Regions from separate parts of the Marinobacter sp. P4B1 genome, predicted to be linked through region 1. Evidence: riboswitches for the same ligand, from Rfam matches in the RefSeq annotation. Region 1 holds a riboswitch; the other holds the start of a gene.
The links. A riboswitch is a leader RNA that binds a small molecule or an ion and turns the genes downstream of it on or off. The one in region 1 is predicted to bind cobalamin.
Positions count from the first base shown of each region.

Region 2: another riboswitch for cobalamin. It lies ahead of AQ621_RS15490 (ribonucleoside-diphosphate reductase subunit alpha); the one in region 1 lies ahead of AQ621_RS16425 (TonB-dependent receptor domain-containing protein).

Region 1 covers NZ_LLXM01000015.1:1,063,689-1,067,835, reverse strand. The annotation lists gene AQ621_RS16430 (cobalamin-binding protein) at 1-674, opposite strand, end outside; gene AQ621_RS16425 (TonB-dependent receptor domain-containing protein) at 701-2,509, opposite strand; cobalamin riboswitch at 2,664-2,873, opposite strand; gene cobD (threonine-phosphate decarboxylase CobD) at 2,898-3,938, opposite strand; gene cbiB (adenosylcobinamide-phosphate synthase CbiB) at 3,959-4,147, opposite strand, start outside.
Region 2 covers NZ_LLXM01000015.1:848,008-852,154, reverse strand. The annotation lists gene nhaB (sodium/proton antiporter NhaB) at 111-1,616, shown strand; cobalamin riboswitch at 1,705-1,925, shown strand; gene AQ621_RS15490 (ribonucleoside-diphosphate reductase subunit alpha) at 2,222-4,147, shown strand, end outside.

The DNA.
Region 1 (4,147 bases):
ATAACGGCTTCGGCACTGATTCTGGGCACCAACCGCTCCAGGTGGCCAAACACGTTGTCACCCCCACACAGCTCAATCATTTCACCAATCAGATGGTCACGGTTGACCGTCATCAAAGGCTCATCCCACACCTGATAGAACACCGGCACCGGGTCGGCATCTGAAAACCTGGCTCGCAGGTCTGTAATGCCATTGCGGAATCGTTCCGCCTCGGCAAAACCCTCGGCATCGGTACCGGCCAGGGTAGAGATGCGTTCAATGGTGTGGGACACCGCCTCAAAACTGCGGGGCTCGATGGAGAACACCGGCACACCCATTTCTCTGAGTGTCTCCAACTGCTCGGTCGGGTTACCGGTTACCCAGCCAATCACCAGGTCCGGCTGCAGTTCCAGCAGGCGCTCCATGTCCATGCGAGTGTGGCTGCCAACCGAAGTTACTTCTTTCGCGGCCGGGGGATAGTCACTGTAGGCGACAACTGCAACCACCTGATCGCCGGCGCCTGCAGCCCAGGCCAGCTCGGTGGCGCCGGGGGAAAGCGCGGCAATGCGCTCTGCCGGTTGCTCAAGGCAAATCTCTTTACCCAGATCATCCGTGGCACAGACCGGCGATGCCAGGGCGGGGAATGCCAGCAGCATCCCGCCCAGAATCATAGCCATTTCCTTCAGATCTGCCACAGAGGCCTCCCCCGGTTTAACGGTTTTTATCGGATATCGTAACGCACGGTCAGCATGGCAGTGCGGCCGGCTGCAACGTAGTCCAGGTCATTCTGCCGATCATAGCGAGCGGTGCTGTATTCCTTGTCCAGCACGTTAGCCAGCGTCAGCCGGGTTGACCAGTCAGGGGCAAAGCGCCAGCCCGCCCGCAAGTCCAGAGTAGCAAAACCGGGCAGCCTGTCGTCGTTGGCACGGTCATCATAACGATAGCCTTCGGCCACCACTGTGCCACCGAAGTCCCAGGTACCAACGCGCTTGCTCAGGTCAAGGCGCAGGGTTTTGCCACTTCTGCGCTGGAGTCGGTTTCCGGTTTCCCGGTCTTCCGGGTCCAGCAGCGTCAGCGCCGCATCACCGCGCCAACCATCCCGCTCAAAACCCGCGCTGAACTCGGCACCACGGATTCGGGCTTCATTGACATTCATTGGCGTCCACAAGCCACTGGGGGTCGGGCTCCAGGCAATCAGGTTATCCACATCCAGCTGGAACAGGGCTGCATCCCAGAACCAGGTCTGATAGTGACCACTGGCACCCAACTCCACCGTGCCGGACTCCTCTGCCTCCAGGTCCGGGTTCGCACCCGGGAAATACAGATCGTTGAAGGTGGGTGCCCGGAAAGACGTACCATAACTGATCCGCACTCGGTGGGATCGATCCAGAGCATGGCCAAGGGCGATACCACCGGTTTCATTCTTGCCGTAGGCTTCGTTGTCATCACCGCGCACACTCAGCAGCAGGTCGGTTGGGCCGAAGTTCAGGCGCAACTGGCTGTAAAGGGCGGTGTTGGTACGGCTGGTCTCGGCGTAATCGGTGGTACCGCTGACCTCGTCGGTCATTAACTCTGCCCCTACCACCAGCTCATGGACGTTCCAGGTAAAGGTATTGTCCCAGCGCGCTGCCCGCGAACGGGTATTGAAGGTGCTGCTGAATGTAGGCGTAACGTTGTCGGTCTCGTCCCGGGATTCAGAGAACTGAAGTGAATGCCGCCAGTAGTCACTCACCGGGGTTTCCAGCCCGAAGCCGATGGTGCGAATCATGAAATCAATTTCGCCGCCTTCGTATTCGGTATTGCCCTCGCTTTGCACCATCACCAGGCTGGCTTCTCCGCCGGAGTCCAGGTCATGGACTACACGTCCAATACCGGCGGTGTTGCGGAAACCTCGGTCGTCACCATCTGTGATCACTGCTGTACCGTCGGTTTCCTTATGCAAGCCACTCAGGCTGAAACGGGTATTTCCGGCGCGGGCAGCAACACCGGCACTGCCTTTCTGCGTGTTGAAATTGCCTGCACCAGCTTCTACCCAACCTGCCGGCGTCTCTTCCGGGTCCAGCGTAAAGGCCTGCACAACGCCGCCGACAGCATCGGAACCGTACAGTGAGCTCCGGGCGCCCCGGACGATTTCCACCCGCTCGATCAGTTCAACGGGAAAGTACTGCCAGGAAGGACCACCGGATGTGGCCGAACGCAGGCGCACACCATCAACCAGCAGCAGCGTGGAGTCGTTGGCCGTACCGCGGGTATAGACACTGGTGGTTTTACCGAAGGAGCCGTTGCCGGTCACGTTGATCCCGGGCTGTCCTCGCAGAAGCTGGGTGAATTCTGAGGGGCTTTGCTCGCGGATGGTTTCTTCGTCAATAACTGTGACCGATGACAGGCTTTCACCCGCGGTCAGAGGCCCAAGGGTGGCGGTAACGACAATCGGTTCCAGCTTGCGCTCGTCCGACGCTTCATCGGCGGCAACAGCAGGCAACGCCAGCGGTAACAACATCAGGACGGGAAGGGCTTTGGCAGTACTCATAGCTTCACTCACGGTTCACCGCACGCACCCGTACGGTCGATCAATTAACTGCGGAGGAAGACAGACTGCTCAGACGGGGGTGGAGGGCGTGTCAGTAATTGCGAGCCAGGTTCACCCACCGCCGTCGCCCTCCGCAACGTCTGGTGTCTGGAACTCACGGTTCCGCCTTTCAGGCCGGTCTCCGGGCTTACAGGCGGAGCCGATGCTCCGGGGCAACCACCTTCCCATGCCATTGGCACAGTGGCGTACTGGATTGCCTTTCACCTGATTACCGTTGCGGGGGCAGCGCCGGAATGTCACCGGCTTCCCGTTTCACTGCGAGCACTCCTCCGGACTATCGCCAGCCTGGACAAAATGCATACAGCACCTGAAATCGCGGGCAAGACTATCAACCAGGGTGGGGGTGGTCAATGAGATATGTTAATTCAGACAACGCACCCTCCAGCCGTTGCCAACCGGTTTCATCCGGCGGTAAACCGAAACGCAGGGCTGCGGGTGCGTCAAAACGCCTGACCAGAATGCCGCGGCGAGCCAGCTGGTCAGCAATGTCCGCTGCGCGGGGATGTTGAACCGTTCTGAAGAGCAGGGTGCCGGTGGGGGACGGCATCCCGTGTTTTCTGAGCAGGCCGTCCATTCGCAGTCTTGCCGTTTGCAGGCTGGCACGAGCCTCCACCTGCCAGGCCTGATCTTGCAGAGCCCTGGCCATCAGGTAGCGTGCAGGACCGCTGACCGCCCAGGGGCCAAGCTCGTTCGCCAGCAGGTGAGCCAGTCCAGGCTCGGTCAGGATCGCACCGGCACGGAGACCTGCCAGCCCGAAAAACTTGCCCAGCGAGCGCAACACGATCAGCCCCGGAGCGCCCGCCCACGGGTCCAGGCCGAAGCCCGGCTCGCCCTCAATAAACGCCTGATCCAGCACCAGCCAGCCATCACGCTCGCGCAGCCGCTCGTGCCATAACCGTAAACGGGCAGGATCCATCAGCTGCCCGGTCGGATTATTCGGCTGTATCCAGACCACGACATCCACAGAATCCAGCCATGCCAGCTCCGCTTGCTTTGTCGCCTGTTCAGGAATCGCCACCACGTCGAAACCCGCTCGCCGCCAGGCATGACCATGCTCACGATAACCGGGCATGGGCACGGCCACCCGACCGAAACCATGCATACGGGCACGAACCGCTGGCAGGGCCATGATCGCCGCCTGGGAACCCGCTACGGGCAGGCAGCAGGCATGCTCCGGTGCCCCGGCCCAGATACGGATAATCTCTTCCAGACCATCCTCAGGCTCCGGAAGCCGTTGCCATACCTCCGCCGGAATTGCCGGAACCGGCCAAGGCACAGGATTAATACCGGTGGAGAGATCGAGCCATTGCTCACTGGGAATGCCCCAGCGCTGAGCCGCTGCCCTCAGGCGGCCTCCATGCTCCGGCAAATCAGCACCATCGAACGCTGTCACCCGATACCTCCTGGCCAGAACGCATTCAGACTTGCGGCCAAGGCCAACAACACCAACAGCCATAGCATCACGCCGCGCTGCACCAGGGAAATCGCGCCCTCTACGGTTTGTGCCGAGGCGCCTTGCCCGCTGCCCAGCAGCGGTCGCTGCTTCACGCCACCGGAATACGGCGCCGGGCCGCCCAG
Region 2 (4,147 bases), 220 kb from region 1:
ACGGAGCGTTGATCAACCCCCGGCTGGGTAACCTATGCATATATATCAAGGAAGGTAACAGTTGCCTGTTGCATACTTCCCCGGCCACTACTTCAAGAAGAATTTCAGCAATGCCCGATAGCGTCTTTTCCGGTTTCACCCAGAATTTCCTAGGTAAGGCTCCAGTCTGGTACAAACAGGTCATTATCCTGTTCCTGGTTGCCAACCCGATTGTGATGGCGGTATTCGGGCCCACGGTGGCGGGCTGGTTACTGATCGGCGAATTCATCTTCACCCTGGCCATGGCCCTGAAGTGTTATCCCCTGCTGCCGGGTGGTTTGCTGGCCGTGGAGGCGTTGCTGATCGGGCTCACCAACACCGATGCGGTGTATCACGAAGTACTGATCAACTTCCCCGTTATCCTGCTGCTGATGTTCATGGTGGCAGGTATCTACTTCATGCAGGAACTGCTGCTGGTCACCTTCACCCAGATACTGGTGGGGGTGCGCTCCAAGTCGGCGCTCTCGCTGCTGTTCTGTGGTGCCGCAGCGGTTTTGTCAGCATTCCTGGATGCCCTTACGGTAACCGCGGTCATCATCAGTGTGGCGGTGGGTTTTTACTCGGTGTACCACAAGGTGGCCTCCGGCAAGGGTTACCAGCAGAAAGACCACAATGCCAACAGCGATGCCGAAGTGGTGGAACTGCACCGGGAAGACCTGGAAAACTTCCGGGCATTCTTGCGCAGCCTGTTGATGCACGGTGCCATTGGTACCGCCCTCGGTGGCGTGGCCACTATGGTTGGCGAACCCCAGAACCTGCTGATCGCCAAGGTGGTTGGCTGGGATTTCGTGGGCTTCTTCCTGCATATGGCACCGGTGAGTATTCCGGTACTGATTGCCGGCCTGTTTACCTGCTGGGCGCTGGAGAAGCTGCGCTGGTTCGGCTACGGCGGTCGCCTGCCCAAGCCGGTACGCCAGGTGTTGCAGGAATACGCCGATAATGAAAGAGCCAGCCGCACCAAGTCCGACAAGGCCGCCCTGTGGGTACAGGCAGCCGCCGCGGTGATCCTGGTGCTGGGCCTGGCTTTCCATGTGGCTGAAGTGGGGCTGATCGGCCTGCTGGTGATCATCCTGGTCACTTCCTTTACCGGTGTGATCGACGAGCACCAGATCGGCAAAGCCTTCCAGGAATCCCTGCCGTTCACCTCACTGCTGGTGGTGTTCTTTGCCATCGTGGCGGTGATCCACGAACAGCACCTGTTCAAGCCCATCATCGAATACGTACTGAGCCTGCCGGAAGGCCAGCAACCGGGCATGTTCTTCATTGCCAACGGCCTGCTGTCCATGATCAGCGACAACGTGTTCGTGGCCACCGTATACATCAGCGAAGTAAAACAGGCCCTGGATGCCGGCGCCATCAGCTTTGACCACTTCCAGACCCTGGCTGTAGCCATAAACACCGGCACCAACCTGCCCAGCGTGGCCACCCCCAACGGCCAGGCCGCGTTCCTGTTCCTGCTCACCTCCGCCATCGCCCCGCTGGTTCGCCTGTCCTACGGCAAGATGGTGATTATGGCGCTGCCGTACACAGTGGTGATGGGTGGCGTAGGCCTGTACATGGTGACCCACGCGTTCTGATTCTCGACCCCGATAACAGCCTCATCTGACGCCCGTGCCGCTTTCACAAAGCTCCACGGGCGTTCTTGTTTCTGCTGCATAGTCTGTATATAGTGACCAAGTCCTTGGTTGACTACCATATATTGTGATCAAAGCGTGATCACTCAGGTAGTCGGGAATCCGGTGAGAATCCGGAACTGACGCGCAGCGGTATTGGGGAACAAGCGTGGCATAAAGACACTGGTAAGCGCCGGGAAGTCGCCACGCAAGGCCGAACCAACAGGTTCACGCCCCTGAGTCCGAAGACCTGCCGGGGATAGACACTGCACCTTCGCGTTTATAAAGGTGAGCAGGCGGGTTTTGGTTTTTTTGCCACGAAATCCACGGAAGAATACGGAAAGAAAAGACTTACTGATTTTTTTGCCACGAAATCCACGAAAAAACACGAACAAAGATTTACTACGAAAAGAAAAAAGCTTTTTATCTTTTCCTTTCGTGTTTTTTCGTGGATTTCGTGGCAAAACAGTCCCTTTCTTTTCATTTTTCCGTGTCCTTCCGTGGCAAAAACCTCCCCCTTCTCCCAAACGCAAAGGCTGCACCACCACGCGTACACAAGGAGAAGTCCCATGTCTGCCATCCTGTCCCCCGAGCCCCCGGCGGTTGCCGCTACCGAATCCCTTCAGGTCATCAAACGCAACGGCACCCTCGTTGGCTTTAACCCTTCCAAGATCACCGTCGCCGTTACCAAGGCCTTCCTTGCGGTAGAAGGCGACCAGGCCGCCGGCTCCGCCCGCATCAACGACGCTGTGCACCGGGTCACCGAGCAAGTGGTGCAGGCCATCAGCCGGCGCCTGAAGGCCGGTGGCAAGGTGCATATTGAAGACATCCAGGACCAGGTAGAACTGGCCCTGATGCGAGCGGAAGAACAGAAAGTCGCCCGGGCCTACGTGCTGTACCGGGAAGAGCACGCCCGCAAGCGCGCCATTGAAGAACCCATGGAAGCGCACCCGCACCTGACCGTGAAAAAAGCCGACGGCAGCGTGGCGCCGCTGGATTTGGGTTTGATGAAACTGCAGGTAGAGCAGGCCGCGACCGGGCTGGACGGCATTGAGGGCGAGTCCCTGGTGGAGGAAGCCCTGCGTAACCTGTACGACGGCATTGCCGAAACCGAAGTATTGTCTGCCCTGATCATGACTGCCCGGGGCCGCATAGAACGGGAGCCGGACTACAGTGCCGTCACTGCCCGCCTGTTGCTGGAACAGTTACGGCTGGAGGCGGCCGAGGAGCTGGATTTGCCCCGCAACCAACCCCTTGCAGAAAGTTATCCACAGGCCCTGAGCGCCTTTGTTCACGCCGGTATCCGCTATGAGCTGCTGGACGAGGCCCTGGCCGCGTTTGACCTGGAACGCCTCGGCGCAGCCCTGAAACCCGAGCGCGACCACCAGTTCGGATTCCTCGGCCTGCAAACCCTGTACGACCGTTACTTCCTGCACTGGAACGGCGCCCGACTGGAACTGCCCCAGGTATTCTTCATGCGCGTGGCCATGGGCCTGGCCCTGCGGGAAGACGACCCCAACGCCCGCGCCATCGAGTTCTACAACCTGCTGTCCAGCTTCGACTACATGGCCAGTACGCCGACATTGTTCAACAGCGGCACCCGCCATTCCCAGCTGTCCTCCTGCTACCTGACCACCGTGCAGGACGACCTGGACGGCATTTACGGGGCCATCAAAGACAACGCGCTGCTCTCCAAATGGGCCGGCGGCCTGGGCAACGACTGGACCCCGGTGCGGGCGCTCGGCTCCCACATCAAAGGCACCAACGGCCAGAGCCAGGGCGTGGTGCCGTTCCTGAAAGTCGTCAACGACACCGCCGTGGCGGTCAACCAGGGCGGCAAGCGCAAAGGCGCGGTCTGTGCCTACCTGGAAAGCTGGCACCTGGACATCGAAGAGTTCCTGGAACTGCGCAAGAACACCGGCGACGAACGCCGCCGCACCCACGACATGAACACCGCCAACTGGGTGCCGGATTTGCTGATCGAACGCATGCGTGAAGACCGGGACTGGACCCTGTTCTCCCCCAGCGATACGCCGGATCTGCACGACCTGTACGGCAATGCCTTCCGCGAGCGTTACCAGCACTACGAAGCCCTGGCCGAGCAAGGCAAGATCAAGCTGTTCAAGAAAATTCCGGCCAAGCAGCTGTGGCGCAAAATGCTCACTGTGCTGTTCGAAACCGGCCACCCCTGGATCACCTTCAAAGACCCCTGCAACCTGCGCTCGCCGCAGCAGCATCAGGGCGTGGTGCACAGCTCCAACCTGTGTACCGAAATCACCCTGAACACCAGCGCCGACGAAATCGCCGTGTGCAACCTGGGCTCTGTAAACCTGGCGGCCCACATCAAGGACGGCGAGCTGGATGTACAACGCCTGGAACGCACCGTAAACACCGCCGTACGCATGCTCGACAACGTTATCGACATCAACTTCTACGCGGTGCTCCAGGCCAGGAATTCCAACCTCAAACACCGCCCGGTGGGCCTGGGCCTGATG